Regions from separate parts of the Devosia sp. J20-27 genome, predicted to be linked through region 2. Evidence: riboswitches for the same ligand, from Rfam matches in the RefSeq annotation. Region 2 holds a riboswitch; the other holds the start of a gene.
The links. Region 2 has a riboswitch for cobalamin ahead of AC0L4C_RS05630 (HupE/UreJ family protein). Riboswitches for the same ligand answer to the same signal wherever they lie in the genome.
Positions count from the first base shown of each region.

Region 1 (10,481 bases), 630 kb from region 2:
CACCCTGCTCTTTCTTGTCCTCGCCCTTTTCGCCACCCCGTCGCTGGCAGCCGACTGGGGCCACTATGTCAACGAACGCTTCGGCGTCGAGATCGACGTGCCGCCCGGCTTCCGGCCCGGCGAGCCGCCGGCCAACGGCGACGGCCTGCGCTTTTCGACACCGACGGCGGAGCTGGCGGTGTTCGGCAGCATGATCACCGAGGGTGATTTCGCGGACGAGGCGGCGCAGCGGCATCAATGGGCCACCGAAGACGGCTGGACCATCACCTACCAGGCATCGACGCCCGGCTGGGCAACCTGGTCGGGCAAGAAGGGCAGCCGCATCCTCTATGCGCGCGCCATTGCGATGTGCGACGGCGCCACGGTGGGTGTCTTTGAACTCACCTACTCGGCCGCCGACCTCAAGGCCTTCGATCCTGTCATCAACCGGCTGGTGCGCAGCCTCAGGAATTCGGGTACCGGCTGGCAGTGCTGAAGGGCGACCTGCCAAAAAGCCGTTGTCGTCCTCCCCAATCCGGGACAAACCGGAACACCCCCACCCTCGATCCCCTCCCCTCAAGGGGGAAGGAAGATTGAATGCGAGGCCGGTGCGCCCTCATCCGGCGCTGCGCGCCACCTTCTCCCCGACGGGGAGAAGGGAAGAGCTCAGAACTCGATGCCGGCCTGGGCCTTCACGCCGGCGCGGAAGGGGTGCTTGATTTCGGTCATCTCGGTGACGAGGTCGGCGATCTCGATCAGCTCGTCCTTGGCGTTGCGGCCAGTGACGATGACGTGGGTGTCGCGCGGCTTGTTCCTGAGCACATCAATGACCTCGTCGAGCGGCAGGTAATCGTAGCGCAGGACGATGTTGAGCTCGTCGAGCAGCACCAGCTTGTAGGCCGGGTCGGCGATCAGCGCCTTGGCGCGCTCCCAGGCGGCGCGAGCGGCGGCAAGATCGCGTTGTCGATCGGCGACGTCCCAGGTGAAACCTTCGCCCATGGCGTTGATGGTGACGAGGTCCGGGAACTTCTCCAGCACGTCGCGCTCGCCGGTGGACCAGGCGCCCTTGACGAACTGCACGATACCGACCTTGAAACCGTGGCCAATGGCGCGGAACACCATGCCGAAGGCGGCGGTCGACTTGCCCTTGCCCTTGCCGGTGTGGACGATGAGCAGGCCCTTTTCCTCGGTCTTGGTGGCGAGAATCTTGTTCCGCGCCTCCTTCTTCTTGCGCATCTTTTCGGCGTGATAGGCGTCACGCTCGGCCTCGGTCATGAGATCGGTCTTCTTGGGGGCTTTTTCGGGCTTATCGGTCATTGAAAACTCCAGAGTCGCAGTCGTCTCCCTCCCCCCTGAGGGGAGGGATCAAGGGTGGGGGTCGTGCAGGGATCGTCGAAGGACCCCCACCCCAGCCCCTCCCCTCAACGGGGAGGGGAGCGAAAGCAGTTGATACCTCATGCCCCCTCCAGCAGAGCATAGGCCGAATTGGAGCGGGGCTGCCAGAAGCCGCGGGTGCGGGCGTCGTTGAACCTAGCGATCAGTTCGTCATAGCCGAAGCGGTTGTTGGTCTGGATGAAGGTGCGCGTCGCCTCGTCTTCGACAAAGGCTTCGAAGGCGAGGTCGAAATGATGGGTCTTGACCGCGCCGGTGGTGGCGGCGAAGGCGAACATGTAGTCGACCGTTGCGATGATCTCGAAGGCGCCCTTGTAGCCGTGGCGCTTGACGCCATCGATCCATTTCGGATTGACGACACGGCTGCGCACGACACGCGAAATTTCCTCTTCCAGCGTGCGGGCGAGCGGCCGCTCGGGACGGGAGTGGTCGTTGTGCCAGGCGGCCGGGCGATGGCCGGTGAGGGTTTCCGCCGTGGCCACGAGGCCGCCCTCGAACTGGTAGTAGTCATCGCTGTCGAGCAGATCGTGCTCGCGATTGTCCTGGTTGTGGACGACCGCTTCGATGTCAGAAAGCCGGGCGGCGAAGCGGTCGCGTTCGGGCGTGCCGGCGGCCTGAGCGCCATAGGCATACTGGCCCCAGTTGAGGAAGGCCGTGGCGAGATCGGCCTTGCTGGCCCAACTGCCCGAATCCATCAGGCCCTGCAGCCCGGCGCCATAGGCCCCGGGCTTGGAGCCGAAGATGCGATGGCCGGCGCGCAGGGCGGCCTCGGCCTCTGTCGCGCCCTCGGCCATCAGACCCAGGGCGTCGGCACGCATGCGGGCCGCGACGGGGTTCTGGTCTTCGGGTTCGTCGAGTGCACCGATGGCGCGCATGGCGCGATCGAACAGCGCGATCTGCGCCGGGAAGGCGTCGCGGAAAAAGCCGGAAATGCGCAGCGTGACATCGACGCGCGGCCGGCCGAGTTTTGCCAGCGGGATGATTTCGTAGCCCGAGATGCGCAACGAGCCGGGATCCCATTTCGGTTTCGCCCCGATAAAGGCCATGGCCTGGGCGATGTCGTCGCCGCCGGTGCGCATGTTGGACGTGCCCCAGACCGAAAGGGCCAGCGCACGCAGCGGCGTGCCGTGCTCCTGGAAGTGGCGGAGCAGCAGATTTTCGGCCGACTTCCGGCCCAGTTCCCAGGCCGTGGGCGTAGGCACGGCGCGGATATCGACCGAATAGAAATTGCGCCCCGTGGGCAGCACGTCGAGGCGGCCGCGCGACGGTGCGCCGGACGGGCCGGGGGCGACAAACTTGCCATCGAGCCCGGTCAGCAGCGCGGCGATCTCGGCGGGACCGGAGGCGCGCAGTTTGGGCAGGATGATGGTAGCGATCGTATCGAGCACGGCGGAGGTGGCGGGGCCGGGTGCGGCGGCGGTGCCATCGAGAATCGCAGCGGCGAGGGTTTCGAGGTGCTCGACGACGTGGCCGATGGTGCGGGGTTCTTTGGCAAAGGCCCCCTCCCCAGCCCTCCCCACAAGGGGGAGGGTGTGGGCCGGTGTGTTGGGCGAAGTTGGTGCATCAGCCGCGATGTGCACCTCCCCCCTTGTGGGGGAGGTCGGGAGGGGGGTGGTGCGGTTCGTCACTGATGGACCCCCACCCCTCTCCCCTCCCCTCAAGGGTGAGGGGGACCCGACTGAGAGCGAGGCGGAAAGGTCGGGTCCATGCCATGGCGCGCCGAGGTCCGCCGTCAGAGGATCGATGCCGAGTTTGAGGTCGTCGGCCAGTGCCCGGATCAGCGAGGCTTCGCCCGGGTCCTCACCGCGCGGCACGCGGGCCAGGGCGATGGCGAGATCGCGCTCGAGGCGACCGGCGGGCGACTGGCCGAAGATGTGGAGGCCATCGCGGATCTGGGCTTCCTTGAGATCGCAGAGGAAGGTGTCGATGCGGCGCAGGTTTTCGGTGTCGTCGGCGCCAAGGCCGATATCGCGATCGAGGCGGACGTCGCGGGTGAAATCGAGGATGCGCCGCTGCAGGTCCTTGAGGCGGCGGCGGTCCATGCCGGCGGCGGCATAGTACTCGTCGAGCAGGGCCTCGAGATCCTTGAGCGGGCCGTAGGTTTCGGCACGGGTCAATGGCGGCACCAGGTGATCGATGATCACCGCACCGGTGCGGCGCTTGGCTTGGGTGCCCTCGCCCGGATCGTTGACGATGAAGGGATAGAGATGGGGCAGCTCGGCCCAGAGCGCGGCCGGGTAGCTTGCTGCATCGAGCGCCGTTGCCTTGCCGGGGAGCCATTCGAGATTGCCGTGCTTGCCATTGTGGATGACGGCATGGGCGGCGAAGCCGTGCCGCAGCCAGAGATAGGCGGCGAGATAGCCATGCGGCGGCACGAGGTCGGGATCGTGGTAGCTGGCGGTTTCGTCGAGGTGATAGCCGCGCGCCGGCTGCAGCAGCACCGCGACGTTGCCGAAGGTGACGACGGGGAGCTGGAAGGCCTCGCCGCGACAGAACGGATCGGCGGCGGGGTCGCCCCAGCGGGCAGTGACCTCGGCGCGGATTTTTTCGGGCAGCTTGGCGAACAGGCGGCGATAGTCGACGAGCGGGAACCGGATGCCGGTGCCGCGCTCGGGATGCGCATTGGTCGGGCCACACTGGAGCAGGTCGATGAGGGTGGCTGCGGTGGCGGGGAGCGAGGGCGCTTCGGAAAGGGCGGCGGACAACACCTGCCAGATGCCGTCTGGATTTGTCGCCACGTCACGGGCGGTGAAATGAAGGACGCGGTAGCCGAGCTGTTCGAGGGCGGTGTCGCGACGCTTGTCGCGGGCTAAGCCAGGATCGTCGAAATGCGTGGCGCCGTCCACCTCTACGACGAGCCGCGGATGGTGACAGGCAAAGTCCGCGATGTAGTTGCCGATGGGCACTTGACGGCGGAAATGCACGTCGAAGGCTTTGAGCATCTGCCAGAGGGTGCGTTCCGGCGCCGTGGCATTGCGGCGAAGATCTCGGGCCTGAAGGCTCCGCTTGTTCCGCATGTGGCGGGCATTGCCGAAGGAGGCACCGGCCGCGTCTTCCCCTCCCCCTTGAGGGGAGGGGACAGGGGTGGGGGTCGAGGAGATGGGCGAAGAGGCAGCGGCGGCGACACTTGAGAGACCCCCACCCCCAGCCCCTCCCCTCAAGGGGGAGGGGGGCGAGAGGGAGAGGTCGTAGCCAGCGGCGCGCAGCGCCTGCAGGATTTCCACCGTCGACTGCGGGGCGTCGTAGCCGACGCCGTTGGCGAGGCGGCCGTCGCGGATGGGGTAGTTGGCGAGGACGATGGCGACGCGCTTTTTGCTGCGGGCAGTGGCACGGAGAGTGGACCAGTTGGCAGCCAGCGCGACGGCGCGGCGGATGCCGTCATGGTCGGGGGCGTAGGCCGCGAGCGGGCACTGGGTGCGCGGGTGCCAGACCGCATCGGCCTTGTGGCCAACAATGATGCCGCCGATGCGGCCGTCGAGTTCGGGCAGGACCACCTGCATGGCGAGGTCCTTGGCGGTCAGCCCCTGGATGTCGTCGGCCCATTGTGATTGCGGGCGGCCCGACTGCAGCAGCTGGATGACGGGCGCATCGATCCCGGCAAAGGGGTTCTGCTTGTCGCCGAGGCCATCGATGCCGAGGGCGAAGCCGGTGAGGTTGAGGATGACGGCAGGCGGGAAGGCCGCGAAGGCGGCCTGCACGAAGCGGATGCAGGCGGCTTCCTTGAGGGTGGAGATGACGATGGGGACGGGATTGAGCTGTTGGACCTCGAGCTCGGCGACGAGGGCTTCCAGCGTGGCGGTGCCGGCGCCTTCAAGGGCGGCGCGGTAAAACAGGATGGGGACGTTCGGGTACGGGCTCGACGGCAGCTCGGCGCGCATGCCCTGCGCCGGGTGCCAGAACCCGAAGCGGAGGAAGGGGCGCGGTGCGCGGTCAGGCGACTGCCCCTCACCCGTCTCGGCCTTCGGCCGATCCAGCCTATCCCCAGCGGGGAGAGGGGAGGTAGTGGCACGGTCTGGCGAGAGCGCTCCCTCTCCCCGCCGGGGAGAGGGTTGGGGTGATGGGAGGGCCAACAATCGGAACAGCGCCAGCAGCCCATCGGCGTTTTCCGGTCCGCCGGCGGTGAAGAGGGCGTGCAGCCGAGTCCAGTCATCGGGCGAAATGGTGGACCGGTCGCGGAGGATCGGGTCGGGCGTCGCGTCGCCGGGGAGGAAGGCGACGCGGGTGCCGGTGAGCGCCAGGGCCGTCAGCTCATCGACGCCATATTGCCAGTAGGCGGCACCGCCGAGCAGGCGGACGACGATGAGCCTGGCATGGCGCGCCGTCTGCTCGATCCAGAGATCGACCGATAGGTTGTGGGCGAGGCGCAGGATATTGGCGAGGCGGAGATCATCGGTCCCGGCCCGGTCGGCGGCGGCGGCGAGCATGGCCAGTTCGCTGTCGGCAGCCGAGAGGAAGAGGATATCGGCGGGGGTCTGGCCGAGATCGATGGCCTCGCCTTCCTGCTGGGCGGCGCCAGCCTGGGCGGCAAGCAGGTGCATCAGGAGGCGACCATCGGCCGGCGGTAGATGAACTCGCTGAGCGCGGCGCAGACCAGCGCGGCGAGGCCACATGCCGTGGCGGCGGTGATCAACCCGGAACCGTCGAGCTGGAACTGGCCGAGAATGGAGAGCAGCGTGACGGAGGCAGCGCCAACGACGTCACCGACCACGATTGCCCCGAGGAACCGGTAGGCCATGGTCTTGAGCTGAGCTTCGAGCAGTTGCAGGAGCGTGGCGACCAGAAGCAGCGGGAGAAGGCCGAAAAGATAGATCACTGGCAGCGCGGCCGGCCAGTCCTGCAGAAGGGGAGTCAGCAGGTCGGCGCCGCCCGGCTGCCAGTCGAAGGCATAGAGGGTTGCGGCAGCGATCGGCGGGCCGCAGGCTGCAAAGATCATCACGGCTGCGAGCCGGCGCTGCCAGCTAGAGCGAGGCATCAGGATCGGCCGGCCAGAAGCAGACGAGCGTTGCGAGGATCAGCGCCGTGATGGCGCCGACGAGTGCAAACATGCCTAACACGAACAGCGAGCCGGGGTCGAACCGGCCGTTGCCCATGATCTGGAACTGGATCAGTGCGGAAAAGAAGGTCAACACCGCGCCGACCATCGGGGCCGCGAGGAGCAGCGGCTTGCGTCCGGGCTTGCGCCGCCAGAACAGGGCCAGCAGCAGTCCCGTGAGCAGTGCCGGCACGAGGCCAATGATATAGCTGTACTTGAGGACGTCCGGGAATATCTCGAACATTTTCAGCACCCTGCCGGGGTCGTCACCGGTCACGGCAGACACTGCGGCCATGATCAACAGGAATACCGGCCCGGCCAGAAACGGCCCCAGCACGGCCACGGTGAAGAACAGCGGCACGACGCGGCCCTGCATCACGCGGCTTCCCTTGCCGCCTGCTGCAGGCTGGCGGTGATGGCGGCGCGGTCGAGCGGACTTTCGCCGATCACGACAAGCGCCGTCTCGCGCGCCTCGCCCGGCAGCCAGGGCCGGTCGAAATAGGCGTTGACGCGGGGCCCCACGGCCTGGATGGCGAGGCGGGCAGCTGCGCCGGGCAGTGCTGCAAAACCCTTGAGACGCAGGACGTCATGTGCGCGGATCGTGGCCTCGATGATCTCGAGCAGGTGGTCCTTGCCGACCACGCCGTCGAGGCGCAGCGAGAAGCTGTCGAAGTCGTCATGCTCGTGCGGCTCGCCATTGTGCTCGAGCTCGTGATGGCTGTCGCGGCCGGCCAGATTATCCTCGCTGGCGAGGCCGAGGCCCAGCAGAGCGGCAATGTCGACATGGCCGTTGTGGGCGCGGATGAGGCCGGTGCCGGGGCGCATCTCGGCGCGCAGATGCCGTTCGACGCTGTCGAGGTCGGCGGCGGCGACCAGGTCGGCCTTGTTGAGGACCACGAGATCGGCAGCAACCAGCTGATCCTCGAAGAGTTCGCCCAGCGGCGTCTCGTGATCGAGCATGTCGTCGGCCGAGCGCAGCGCATCGACGGCGGTCTCGTCACTGGCAAAGCGCCCCTCGGCCAGGGCGGCAGCATCGGCGACGGTGACGACGCCATCGATGGTCACCTGCGACTTGATCTCGGGCCAGTTGAAGGCGCGGATCAGCGGCTGCGGCAGGGCGAGGCCCGAGGTCTCGATGACGATGTGATCGGGACGGTCGGGGCGGGCCAGCAATTGCTGCATGGTGGGGATGAACTCGTCGGCGACGGTGCAGCAGATGCAGCCGTTGGCGAGCTCGATCATGTCCTCCTCGCGGCAGGTTTCATCGCCACACCCGGCAAGGATGTCCTTGTCGACACCGAGCTCCCCGAACTCGTTGATGATCAGCGCAATGCGCCTGCCTTTGGCGTGCGCCAGAAGATGGCGCACCAGCGTGGTCTTGCCGGCGCCGAGGAAGCCGGTGATGACGGTGACGGGGATCTTGGTGGTGGCGAGGTCGCTCATGCGATGGCTCCCTTGAGCTGGGTGGCTTCGGCGCGGGCGAAGCGTTCGAGGAGATATCCAAGCAGAGGCCCGACGGTCAGCCAGAACAGCGCACCGGCAGCGAGCGTGGCCGCGGCGAACTCGGTGGCCAGCGCGGCCGGTAGAGGCGATGCGGAAACGGCGGCCGGCTGCGGGGCGCCGATGATCTGCGGCAGCAGCAGCAGGACGGCGGCAATGCCGATGCCGGTCCAGTTGCGCAGTCTGGCGATGGCAAGACAGCCGGCAGCGGCGCCGAGCGCGGTCGCCCACCACCAGATCTGGCGCGCGCCGAGCTCGGCAGCGGCCATGCCGGGAAGTTCCGGCGGCAGTCCGAGTGCGGGGGCGAGCTGGAAGGCGACGAAGCCGGCGAGGCCCCAGATGAGGCCGTTGGTGGCGGTCAGCGGCAGTCCGGCGATGACCGAGACGGCGGCGAGGAGAAGCGCGAAGCCCATGCAGCCCAGCACATTGGCGAGCAGCGTATAGAGCGTGCGCTCGATGCCGTCGGCAGGGGCCCAGGCATCCGCATCATGCACATGGCCGCCTTCCGGGGTCGCCGCCTCGTGCAGGTGCGTGCTGCCATCGGCGTGGATGTGCTCGGTCGGTTCGGCCGATTCAAACGTTTCGGCTGCGATAATGAGCGGAATGACCTTCCATTGCTGGAGTGCGCTCATGGCAAGGCCGGCTGCGAGTCCGGCAAGGACCGCAGCGAAGAAGATTCGCTGGAAGAGTCTCATCTGTGGCTTCTCTCATGCTGGTCGCGGCGCCCTTCCGGGTGCCGCTCGCAAGCAGGTGTCTCAGTGGCAGGGGAAGCCGAGCGCATGGCGCGTGTCGTGCGCGCCATTGTGGACGGCCATGTCATTGGCAAAGCCGACGCCACCGACCAGAAACAGGCCGATGAGCAGCGCCAGGGCACCGGCAACGAGACGTTGAGACAACGAGAGATTGACGACACCAGTCGCCTGAACCTGAGCATTCATAGACCTGCACCCTCCGTGCGGATTGAAGTGGGCGTCGAGCCCGGTTGGCGCTGGCAGGTCTCCTGGCTCACGGGTCATCGCCTGTTCCGGCCTTCCCGGCACTCACATGAGCACCAGTGGCAGAGTTGGAGCAGACTCACCGCTTACAGTTGCGGGGGCAGCCACGGATTCGGTCCCTGATGGGTACGCCTCACCGTATTCCCTTTTGATTCCGTCGCCCAAACGGGGTCGGGAAACCAACGTGGCATCAGTCTTAGGCCGGCAGAGGGGCGGTGGTCAACCGCGCGTATCCTCGACCACCGGGGCGTTGCCCATATCCTCCTCCTCATCGAAGTTTGGATAGGGATAGCTGATGGTGACCGACTGGATGCGGACATCGAGCCGCGCCAGCAGCGGCTCGCTCGAGGGAACTTCGCGATCGCCACTGACCGGCTCGACATCGAGCCCGCCGGGCACGTCGATGGCGGGCTGGAAGGAGACGGAGAGCAGGCAGCCGCCGGGCACGTCGGCCAGATTGCCGGTCTGGAAGCTGGCGTAGCCGCCATAGTCCCACCAGAAGCCCGTCATGCTGAAGGGCGCACCGTTGAGCGCCTCGACCTGGCTGACGGTCATGCCCCTCGTCAGGCCGAAGGCCGTGTCCGGAGGCGGCAGTTCGACATAGCTCAGATCGGCATGGGCCTCTTCATCCCACCAGCCGAAGACAAGCTTTCTGTCGGGGTCATCGGGATAGACAGTGGTGGCGATGATCGTGGTGCCTTCCGGCCCGTCGACCTCGCCGGTCACCACGTTCTCGGCACCAAAGGTCTGGTTGAGCCGCTCGATGGTGGTATCGACGGCGAAGGCGCCGTCGCAGGTGATGTCAGCGGCCAGCGCAGCGGGTGCGAGCAGCAGCAGCGGCAGGAAGACGGCGCGACGAAGCATGTGAAGTCCTCAACCCTGATCGCTTCAGTGTGGCCGAGCTTGCAGTGCGCCGCAAGGCGCGCAATGTCGCTGCAGCTTCCCGATTCAGGTGCGACATGCTGCTGCTTTCTCCCGCCATCCTGCCGATCCTGCTGCTGATCGGATCGAACGTGTTCATGACCGTTGCCTGGTACGGGCATCTCAAGTTTCCCGCCGCCGCCATGTGGGTGGCAGTGATGGCGAGCTGGGGCATCGCGCTGGTCGAATACTGGCTAGCGGTGCCGGCCAACCGCATCGGCTACGGCACCTATTCGGCCGCCGAACTCAAAACCATCCAGGAGGTCATCAGCCTGACGGTGTTTGCCGGCTTCGCCGTATTCGTGCTGGGCGAGAAGCTCACCTGGAACCATGGCGTCGGCTTCGCGCTGATCGGCGCCGGCGCCTTCTTCGTGTTCAAGGGGCCGCTGAAGTAGCGACCGGCGGGAAGAGCAGCGAATGGTGGGCCATGGCGCCGGCCACCACGCCGGCTGACATGGCCAGCGTGGCATTGTGCATCGGGCGCGCCAGATCACCGGCCGCGAAGATGCCTGCCACGGTGGTGGCCTGCCGGTCGTCGACCTTGATGTAGTCGCCGGACGGTCCGGTTTCGAGGGCGCAACCGGCGGCCAGATGCAGGTCGAGCGAAGGGGCGGTGCGGGGGGCGACGAAGATGGCGTCGCGTTCGACGTCGCCGTCCGTGG
Region 1 is NZ_CM147875.1:505,076-515,556, forward strand. It holds gene AC0L4C_RS02390 (hypothetical protein) at 1-475, shown strand, start outside; gene cobO (cob(I)yrinic acid a,c-diamide adenosyltransferase) at 646-1,296, opposite strand; gene AC0L4C_RS02400 (cobaltochelatase subunit CobN) at 1,434-5,909, opposite strand; gene AC0L4C_RS02405 (hypothetical protein) at 5,909-6,343, opposite strand; gene AC0L4C_RS02410 (DUF5413 family protein) at 6,330-6,782, opposite strand; gene cobW (cobalamin biosynthesis protein CobW) at 6,779-7,846, opposite strand; gene AC0L4C_RS02420 (CbtA family protein) at 7,843-8,598, opposite strand; gene AC0L4C_RS02425 (CbtB domain-containing protein) at 8,659-8,841, opposite strand; cobalamin riboswitch at 8,877-9,097, opposite strand; gene AC0L4C_RS02430 (hypothetical protein) at 9,118-9,762, opposite strand; gene AC0L4C_RS02435 (DMT family protein) at 9,858-10,214, shown strand; gene AC0L4C_RS02440 (NAD(P)/FAD-dependent oxidoreductase) at 10,195-10,481, opposite strand, start outside.
Region 1: linked by a shared signal. The riboswitch ahead of AC0L4C_RS02425 (CbtB domain-containing protein) and the one ahead of AC0L4C_RS05630 (HupE/UreJ family protein) in region 2 are both predicted to bind cobalamin.

Region 2 (10,481 bases):
CAGCCCCATGCGCTCGGGCAGCTCCGCCTGCGGCGTGCCGGAGGGGCCCACATGTGCCAGCACCTCGCCGCGTGCCTCGCCATGCCAGGGATAGCCGCGCGCCACCATGTCCTGCCGCATCCGTGTGCGCCAGTCGAGCGCTGCCGTCCACAGCAGAAGGCCGATGTGGTCGATCAGCTCGACCTTATCGTCAAGGGACTTGACCATTACCTGTTGCGCCTCATATATCGTCAAGTATCTTGATTACTACGGCGCCACCTGGCGCGAAAGGAGAAGCCCATGGTTATCACTGACAAATCGTCGCTCAACCTGCTGCTGACCGGCACCACGCACTATCTCGAGGTTGGGCCGAACACCGAGTTCGCCATCTACTATGGCACGGACGCGGCCGGCATGCTGATGCCCGATGGCAAGCGCCGCACCGGCAGCTGGGCCATTACCGAGACCGGCTACCACGTCGACTGGGCCGATGGCCCCAGCGCCTCCTGGCAGATCGATGTGGAACCGGGCGTGATTGCCTATCGTGACGCCGAGGGCATCGAGCGCGGGCGGGTGACGCGGATCATCCCGGGTGACGCCGCCGGCCTGGCGGCGTAGGCTGCACCAGACACTCGCCGCCGGCCGCAGCGCTGGCGACGAGCTGAGGAGGAGGAGGAACGCCATGGCCAATCGGCTCGACGCTACGGATCGCACCGCCGCACTCGCCCGGCTGCCACACTGGAGCTTTGACGCGGCGCAGGACGCGATCGGGCGCGACTTCAAGTTCAAAAACTTCTCGGAAGCCTTCGGCTTCATGGCGCGCGTCGCCCTGCTGGCCGAGAAGGCCGACCATCATCCCGACTGGAGCAATGCCTACAACAAGGTGTCGATCACACTGTCGACGCATGATGCCGGCGGGCTGACGGACAAGGACGTGCAGCTGGCAGCGGCCATCGACAAGCTGGTGTGACGCTGCTGTTCCGCAGGGAGCGGCCCGGCCTCGTCCTTCGACAGGCTCAGGATGAGGCCTCTCGGTGACCGGTGGGGTGGCCGGGTGGCTGCCCGTGCCGGCGTCGCCGCCGGCTACCCCGTAATGGCCGTGATGTAGCGCTCGGCCGAGGCGGCGACGCGGGCCTTGGCGTCGCTTTGCATCACCCGGTCCCACCAGGCCGAATAGATCCGGTCGAAAGCGAAGGGTTCGGTGGTCGCCACGAGGCGCCGGATTTCGCGGGCGGGGAGCGGAATGAGGTTGGGATAAGAATACATGAAACTGACCCAGCGGAGGTCGGGCACCACCATGATGGTGTCCGCCGTCATCAGCACGCCCTTGCCACCGGCGCCATCGGCCCAATGCAGATAGGTGCTGCCGGTAAAATGGCCACCGCCGCGCACCAACGTGACGCCCTGGCCCAGGTCGTGCGTTTCGCCCGACCAGTAGGTGACGTTCGGGCCTTCATGCACCACGTGCGGCCTGAGCGCCTCGTGCAGCACGATGGGCACGCCGCCAAGTGCAACGCTCCACTCGTTCATCGCGGCAAAAAAGTGCGGATGCGAAATGGCGATGGCCCGCACCCCGCCCAGCGCCTTGACCTTTGCGATGGCCGCGTCGGTGACCAGCGGCGTGCAGTCCCACATCACCCCGGCGCCCGGCTGCGCGATCACCAGCGCCCGCTGGCCGATGGCAATGCCCGGCGTTGCCCCGATCCCCCAGAGCCCGGGCTCCTGCTCGCGGATGTCGCTGCTGTGGTTGGCCTGCAACTCGGCCAGCGTGGTCCAGCTCTGCCCCGCCGCATTCACATATTGCCGCTCGTCGGCGCAGGTCGGACAGTGTTGCGGCGGTGTGTCCGACGGCGGAAATCCGGTGCCGCAGGTGGTGCAGAAGAACGATTGCATGATGCGCCCTCGTGGAGATCTTGGCATTTCTAGCCAAGAATACACCTCCCGCGTAGTCCTGAAAGCTTACGCCTCCTGCACACCCTTCCAGGCTTCCAGCTCGTCCAGCGTGCTGCCGGCACCGGCGATGGCGAACTGGTAGATGTCGAAGCTGCTGATCACGACGCCATAGTAGTCGTCGCGCGCGCGTGCCTCGGTCTTGAGGCGGAGGATCAGGTCGCGGTCGCAGCGGCTGAGGTCGAGCCGCAGGCTCTCGTCGCGGGCCTCGCGGATGGCGAAATCGAACGGGTCCCAGCCCCAGAGATCGCACTTCCAGGCCTGGCCGTCATGGTCGCGGAACTCGAGGCCCCAGTAGAGCCCGGCGCCGAGCGGGTGCGGGTCGACATAGTCGTTGAGATAATTGGCGCGGTGCAATTGCAGGCCCGCATCCTGGAGCTGCCGGGCAATCTCGGAGAGGAGATAGGCCCAGTCGGCCCAGGCCGAGGCCTCGACCGGCATGTGAATGTCGATATCGCGCCACACCATCAGGTCATAGCCGGCGCTGCCGGTAATCTTGACCTTGCCGAAACGCTCCTCGAGCAGGCGGAACAATCCGCTCCGGTGCAGCAGCAGGCCGGCCTGCCGCAGCAGCGAAGCGGCTGTTTCGGCGCGGGTTTCGGCAGTCGACATCAGGGCGGCTCTCCTCAGGTCCGGCTGGTGGGTGCTCAAGACAGAAAAGCCTGACCTCCTTGCGGGGGCCAGGCTTTCAGCTGAATGTCAGCGTCAGGGGCGACGGACGCCCCTGAATTATTCGGCTTTCGGCTCGGCGGCGGCTTCGGCGGGAGCCTCGGCAGCAGCGGCCTGCTCGGCAGCGGCCTTGGCGGCAGCTTCCTCAGCTTCCTTCTGCGCGAGCTCGGCGGCCAGCGCCTCGGCGGCAGCGATCTTCTCAGCCTCGCGGGCGTTCTTGGCCTCGAGAGCGGATTCGCGCTCCCCGGCTTCGATCTTGCGGGTACGCGACGAGGTCGACTCGAAAATACGGGCCGACTTACCGCGACGGTCGCGCAGGTAGTAGAGCTTGGCGCGACGGACCTTGCCGCGCTTCAGGACTTCGATGCGATCGACATTGGGCGACAGGATGGGAAACACACGCTCCACGCCTTCGCCGTAGGAAATCTTGCGGACCGTGAAGCTTTCCATGATGCCTGTGCCCGAACGCGCGATGACCACGCCTTCGTAAGCCTGCAGGCGTTCCTTGTCGCCTTCACGGATCTTGACCCACACCTTGACGGTATCGCCATGGGTGAAGTCGGGACGCGGTGCCTTGGCGGTCAGCGCGTCGTACTGCTCTTTATTGAGCTGTTCGATGATGTTCATTGTCGTCTTCCGTTGATCTTTTCAAAGGAGCGTTTTGCCAGCCCTTGTGGGACTGACCGCCCGGTCTTGGTTTTTGCACGGATTGTTGTATGCGCTTATTGGCTCGCCCCCAGTGAGGGGAGCGAGCGCGCGTATAGAGCAAGTGAGGCCCGGAGTCTAGGGGCTAGAGCTTGTCTGCGACCTGTGCCGGCGACCGGCGGGCGAGGCGCGTGACCAGCATGGCCGCGGCGATCCCGGCCAGATGCAGGGCAGCTGTGGCGGCGACAAAGCCGAGGGCGAACTGCCAGGCCGAAGCGCCCAGCGGCAGTTCGGCACCGTGGGCGACGCCGTGGAAGACGGCAAAGACGCCGACCAGCGCGGCAGCGGCGGCGGTTTTCATCGACCGGCCGAAGACCACGGCACCGGCGATCACCAGCGATGAGGCGCCGATCACCAGTTCCATGAAGGGCAGCTGGATGCCGGCAGTGCCGAGCAGGAAGCCGGCGGTCATCATGCCGACAAAGGCCAGCGGCACGGCCAGCAGGGCACGTCCGCCCAGCGCGACGGCGAAGACGCCGACGGCCAGCATGGCTAGCAGATGATCGAAGCCGGCCAGCGGGTGCAGGATGCCATGCAGCAGATCATGGGCCTGACCGGCACCACTATGGGCGAAGGCGGCGGAGGGCAGCAGGGCGAGAGGAAGGGCGAAAGCCAGTTTGAGGCGCATATTTTCTCCTTTGCGGGACCCACCGTCCCGCAATCCGGGTTGCGTTGCAAAGACGGCCGGTCTCCTGGCTCCGGGCTTGTATCTCTCTCCGCCTTCCCAGTCGCAAACCAGTGGCACGCTGGAGGAGATACCCGTTACAGTCGCGGGGGCGGCGCAGGGTGTTCGCCTGCTTCCCGTTTCACGCGGAGGGTTTGCTGCCCCCGCGCACCGTCTTCATGCGTCAGTTCTGTCAGGAAGCTTGCGCAAGATCAATGAAGCTTCGACGCATTTGTCGCATGACGAGGGTGCAGGCGGTCAGCTATGAGAGCAGCCATGAGCCCCAAGAGGACAATTGCGGAGATCCTGCGCGCCCTGTGCGTGCTGGCGCTGCTTTTCCTCAATTTCGCGCACCAGCCTGTGGCTGTGCAGGCGGCGCCGGGCGACGTCCTCGCCATCGCCTCGACGCTCGGCTTCTGCGGCACGCCGCTCGACGACGAGACGTCCAGGCATGCGCCCTGTCATGCCTGCCGCGTTGGCATAGCCGACCTGCCGGCGCCCACGCAGGTGCCGCTGGGCCCCTGCGCCGTTACCGCCTTCACCTATGGCGCCCTGCCCGTCCTCAGCCTGCCCGACCGTTATGTCGGCCCGCAGACTGCGCGCGGCCCGCCCGTTCTGGCCTGATCCGAAACCTGCTTTGAGATCAAACGCCGCGCCCGGACTCCGGGGAGCTGCGGCCAACAGAACGAGACTGACATGCTTACCAAACTGACACTGGCCGCTCTCGCGGCTACCGGGCTGGCGCTGCTCGCCGCCCCTGCCTCTGCCCAAGACACTGCCGCTACGACGGCGATGACCGTGGCCATGGAGATGGCGCCCGAAGTGACGCTGGGCGATCTCACCATCACCGGCGGCTTCACCCGCGCCACCCTCCCCAACGCGCCGGTGGGCGGCGGCTATGTGACGATCCACAATGCCGGGGCGGAAGCCGACCGGCTGATCGGCGCCAGCTCGCCCGTCGCGGAGGTCACCCAGCTGCACGAGATGAAGATGGAGGGCGACGTCATGAAGATGAACCAGCTCGAGAGCGGCATCGACATCCCCGCCGGCGAGACGGTGACGCTGGCGCCGGGCGGCCTGCACATCATGTTCATGGGCCTCAACCAGGCACTGGTCGAGGGCGAAACGGTGCCGGTGACGCTGACCTTCGAAAAGGCCGGTACGGTCGAGATCGAGCTGTCGGTGGCAGGCATGGCGGCCAAGGGGCCGGCCATGGACCATGCCGGCCACGGGGGCTGAGATGACAGGCACGACACTCGCCCGCGTCCGGCTCGGACTCTGGATCGCCGTGGTGCTGGCGGCGGTTGCGGCGACGATCCTCTTCGTCTTCGCGCCGCCCAAGGCGGGTGCCGGCATCGGCGGGGGCAGCTATGCCCTCGTCGACCAGCGCGGCCAGGCCATCGACCAGACCATGCTGGTCGGCCATCCCTCGCTGCTGTTTTTCGGCTATACCCACTGCCCCGACGTCTGCCCCACCACGATGGGCGAGATGGCCGGCTGGTTCGAGGAACTGGGCGATGCCGCCGGCCCGCTGCAGGCCTATTTCATCACCGTCGATCCGCTGCGCGACACGCCCGAAATGCTGGGCGACTATGTCTCGTGGGTGTCGGACCGTATCATCGGCGTCACCGGGAAGCCGGCCGAGATCGACAAGATCGTCAAGGCCTGGGGCGCCGTGGCCGAGCGGGTCGAGGGGCAGTCGCCGGACGACTACACCATGAACCACACCGCTTCGGTCTATCTGATCAATGCCAGAGGCGAGTTCGAGGGCACCATCGCCTATGGTGAGGATCAGGCCACCGCTGTCGGCAAGATCCGCAAGCTGCTTGCCAAGGTGTAGCGGACTATTTGTCCAGCAAGTCCGGCCGCCGGGCCGTCGTGAGCTTCAGGCTCTCGGCCCGGCGCCACTTCTCGATCTTGCCGTGATCGCCCGAGGTCAGCACCGCCGGGATCTCGCGACCCTCGAAGACCTGCGGCCGGGTGTAGTGCGGATATTCCAGCAGCCCGTCCTCAAAGCTCTCGTCGGCATGGCTTTCGGCGGCACCGAGCACGCCCGGCAGCAAGCGCACCACCGCCTCGATCAGCGCCATCGCCGCCACTTCGCCACCGGCGAGGACATAGTCGCCGATCGAGATTTCCTCGAGCTCGCGCGCCTCGATGACCCGCTGGTCGACACCCTCGAAGCGGCCGCAGACAATGATCGCCCCCGGGCCCGCCGCCAGTTCGCGCACCCGCTGCTGGGTCAGCGGCCGGCCACGCGGACTCATCAGGAGTTTCGGGCGCTCGTCGGCCACGGCATCAATCGCGGCCGCAAGAATATCGGGCTTGAGCACCATGCCGGCGCCGCCGCCCGACGGGGTATCGTCGACGGTGCGATGCCGGTCGGTGGCGAAATCACGCAATTGCGTGGCGTGCAACGACCAGGCGCCGTCGGCCATGCCGCGACCGATCACCGACGCGCCCAGCGGTCCGGGAAAGAGATCGGGGAAGAGCGTGATGACGTCGGCGCGCCAGCTCATGAGGGCTCGGACGTGTCCGCGCCGGGCGCGACCTCGCCCTCGACCTCGACGGGCGGCACGATGACCACGTAGCCCGCCGCGATATGCACTTCGGGCACGGCGTCTTTGGTGAACGGGATGAAGCGGGTCTCCCCGCTCGCCTTGTCGCGCAGTTCGAGCAGGTCGCCGGCGCCGAAATTGGGCACCGCCATCACCTCGCCCAGGCTGGTGCCATCGGCGAGCTGGGCCCTGAGGCCCACCAGATCGGCGTGATAGAAATCATCCTCGTCCTCGATCTCGGGCAGCAGATCGCGGTCGATATAGAGTTCGGTGCCGTTGAGCTTTTCGGCCCCGGTGCGGTCGCTGACGCCCTTGATGCGGGCCACCAGCACATTGGTGGTGGTCCGCGCCTCGAGGATCTCGATGCCCTGGCCCGGCGTGCCGGTCGACAGCACGCCGTAGTCCATGATCGCCAGCGGATCCTCGGTATAGGACTGGATGCGCACCTCGCCCTTGATCCCATGGGCCGCACCAATGCGGCCCATGAGCAGTTTTCGCGAAGTGTCGCTGGTCGCCATGCTTACTCGGCAGCAGCGTCTTCGGCCGGGGCCTCGGCGGGCGCCGGAGCCGCAGCGGCGGCGGCCGCATCAGCAGCAGCCTTGGCCTTGGCTTCGGCGCGCTCGGTGGCCTTCTTGCCCGGCACGGCGCGTTCCGGGTTGTTGCGCGGGGCGCGCTTGAGCAGGCCGGCGGCATCGAAGAAACGGGCGACGCGGTCGGTCGGCTGGGCGCCAACGCCGAGCCAGTGCTGCACGCGCTCGGTGACCAGGGTCACGCGGGCCGACTTGTCGGCGAGGCGCGGATCATAGGTGCCGATGCGCTCGATGAAGCGGCCATCGCGCGGCGAACGGGCATCGGCCACGACGACATGGTAATAGGGGCGCTTCTTGGTGCCGGCACGGGCGAGGCGGAGTTTGAGCGACATAGGTTCAGTCCTTGCGTTGAGTTCTGTTGAGTTGAAATGACTACTTTTTCTTCGGCACGAAGCCGCCGCCGAGCCCGGGAAGGCCGGGGAAGCGCGCGGCGCCACCCAGGCCGGGAAGTCCCGAACCGCCGGATTTGAGGAGCTTGCCGACATCGGTCGGCAGCTTGTCGGAGAGATCTTTTTGCGGAGCGCCCTGCTGCGGGATCGAGGCGGGGTCGATCCCCATCTGCCGCGCCAGCTTTTCCAGTTCCTTGGGATCCATGTTCTCGGGGCTGGGCATATTGCCCATGTCGGGCATCATGCCGCCCATCTTGCCGCCGAACATGCCGGCCAGCGAGCCCATGCCGCCCTTGCTGACCTTCTTCATCATGTCCGCCATCTGGCGGTGCTGCTTCATCAGCTTGTTGACGTCCTCGACCCGCGTGCCCGAACCGCTGGCGATGCGGATACGGCGCTTGGCGTTGAGCAGCTCGGGATTGGCGCGTTCCTTCCGGGTCATCGAGTTGATGATGGCGACCTGCCGGTCGAACACCTTCTCGTCGACATTGACCCCGGCCATGGCCTTCTTCATCTGGCCCATGCCCGGCATCATGCCCATCAGGGCGCCCATGCCGCCCATCTTTTTCATCTGCAGCAGCTGGTTGCGCAGGTCGTCGAGATCGAAGGAGCCCTTCTTGAGCTTCTTGGCCATCTTCTGCGCGTCTTCGGCAGAGACGTTCTCGGCGGCCTTTTCGACGAGCGAGACGATGTCGCCCATCCCGAGGATGCGGTCGGCGATGCGGCTGGGGTGGAAATCCTCCAGCGCATCCATCTTTTCGCCGGTCCCGATCAGCTTGATCGGCTTGCCGGTGGCGGCCCGCATCGACAGCGCCGCGCCGCCGCGGCCATCGCCATCGACACGCGTCAGCGCAATACCGGTGGCATCGAGCCGGCTGTCGAACGAGCGCGCCACATTGATGGCGTCCTGGCCGGTCAGCGAATCGACCACGAGGATGATTTCATGCGGATCGGTGGCGGCCTTGATCGCGGCCGTCTCATCCATCAGCTCTTCGTCGATATGGGTGCGACCCGCCGTATCGAGGATCAGCACGTCATAGCCGCCCAGCTTGCCTTCGCGCTGGGCGCGGCGGGCGATCTCAAGCGGCGCTTCATCGGCAATGATCGCCAGCGTATCGACGCCCACCTGCTCGCCGAGCACGCGCAGCTGTTCCTTGGCGGCGGGACGGCGATTGTCGAGCGAGGCCATCAGGACCTTCTTGCCCTGACGTTCCTTCATCCGCTTGGCGAGCTTGGCCGACAGCGTGGTCTTGCCGGCGCCCTGCAGGCCCACCATCAGCATGGTCATGGGCGGCGTGGTGTTGAAATCGATCGGCACCTGCGTCTCGCCGAGCACCTTGACCAGCTCGTCGTGGACGATCTTGACCACCTGCTGGCCCGGCGTCACCGAGCGCGTCACTTCAGCGCCGACGGCGCGTTCGCGCACCTGCTCGACGAACGCCCGAACCACCTCGAGCGACACGTCGGCTTCGATCAGCGCGCGGCGGACCTCACGCAGCGCGGCGTCGGTATCCGCCTCGCTGAGTGCGCCACGGCCCCGCAGGCCGTCGAAGATTTTGCCAAGGCGATCGCTTAGGCTTTCAAACATATTCCGTTCCCTGTCCCGGCGGTGGTCACCGGGATGTAGTGTCCAAGAAGCCAAACGCAAAACACACCCGAGAGCGCAGCGCGCTGTCGGGTGTTTGCCTCCGGGATCTCTTTATACCTTTGCGGGTCCCGGTCGGCGTCAGGCGTTTGAACCTGATGAATTGGCTGCTGACCTAGAGAGGAAGCGCGGCAGAGTCAAGGAAAAGCAGGTCCAACGCCCTCTCCGGAGCGGGTCAGCTGTTGGCAGACTCTGCCTTTTGCGGACATAAGCGGGGGAGCAACGAGGCGAGCCCGCATGACCACCACACAGCCATCCCCCTTTCCCTGGCCGGAAGAGCGCATTGCGCATTACACCGCTTTTCGTGCCCCCGAGCCGCTGCGCATCGATGGCCGCCTCGACGAGGCCAGCTGGCGGCTGGCGCCGCGCTCGCCGCGTTTTGTCGATCTGATCACCGGCCGGCCGACGATCCACGACACCCGGGCGGCAGTGCTCTGGGACGATGCCTATCTCTATGTCGGCTTCTGGGTGGAAGAGCCGTTTGTCGAGGCGACGCTGACCGAGCGCGATGCGCTGATCTGGACCGAGAACGACGTCGAGCTCTTCATTGCCGGCCAGGACGCCTACTACGAATTCGAGATCAACGCCCTGGGCACGATGTACGAGGCGCTGTTCCTGTTCGAGGACGCCTATGAGCGCGGCGGCTTCAGCGCCGCCGCGGAATTTGCCCGCAACGCCCCGGGCGCCAAGCCGTGGAACGGCGTGGGCTTTACCACCCATCCGCGCGGCCCGCGCCTCGGCTTTTTCAACTGGGACCTGCCGGGCGTCCGCAGCGCCGTGGCCGTGGACGGCACCATCAACGACAATACCGACCGCGACCGCGGCTGGACCGCCGAGATCGCCCTGCCCTGGTCGGGCATGGACTGGCTGGCCAGGGGCGACGGCCGCGCCCTGCCGCCGCGCCACGGCGACACCTGGCGCATGAATTTTTCGCGCTTCAATACCTATCGCGAGGCGAAACCTGCCGAGGATTCGGGTGGCTGGGCCTGGAGCGCCCACGGCGTCTGGGATTCGCACATTCCCGAGCTCTTTCCCTATATCCATTTTTCGACCGCCGAGGTCGGCAGCGAAACGGCGACCCCCGAGCCTAGCGGCGGTTGAGCCAGGAGCGGATGGCGGTGGCGAGGCGCCAGAGACGGGGTTGCCGCTTGATGGTGCGCTTGGCGTTGCGCAGGCCCTGCAGCAGGCGGGCGGCCCAGCGGCCGGGCGGCGTCAGCGCGATGACGGTATCATAGGATGTCTGCTGGTCGGTCCAGTCCAGCTTGTAGTCGAAATCGCCCAGTCCCATGTCCATCGAAGTGATGCCGTCGGCTCGCAGGTCCTCAACCAGCA
Region 2 is NZ_CM147875.1:1,139,990-1,150,470, reverse strand. It holds gene AC0L4C_RS05660 (MarR family winged helix-turn-helix transcriptional regulator) at 1-207, opposite strand, end outside; gene AC0L4C_RS05655 (hypothetical protein) at 280-597, shown strand; gene AC0L4C_RS05650 (4a-hydroxytetrahydrobiopterin dehydratase) at 662-949, shown strand; gene AC0L4C_RS05645 (MBL fold metallo-hydrolase) at 1,063-1,872, opposite strand; gene AC0L4C_RS05640 (hypothetical protein) at 1,939-2,541, opposite strand; gene rplS (50S ribosomal protein L19) at 2,659-3,225, opposite strand; gene AC0L4C_RS05630 (HupE/UreJ family protein) at 3,389-3,931, opposite strand; cobalamin riboswitch at 3,969-4,158, opposite strand; gene AC0L4C_RS05625 (hypothetical protein) at 4,244-4,591, shown strand; gene AC0L4C_RS05620 (copper chaperone PCu(A)C) at 4,664-5,206, shown strand; gene AC0L4C_RS05615 (SCO family protein) at 5,208-5,807, shown strand; gene trmD (tRNA (guanosine(37)-N1)-methyltransferase TrmD) at 5,812-6,486, opposite strand; gene rimM (ribosome maturation factor RimM) at 6,483-7,043, opposite strand; gene rpsP (30S ribosomal protein S16) at 7,046-7,447, opposite strand; gene ffh (signal recognition particle protein) at 7,488-9,092, opposite strand; gene AC0L4C_RS05590 (carbohydrate-binding family 9-like protein) at 9,387-10,250, shown strand; gene AC0L4C_RS05585 (GNAT family N-acetyltransferase) at 10,237-10,481, opposite strand, start outside.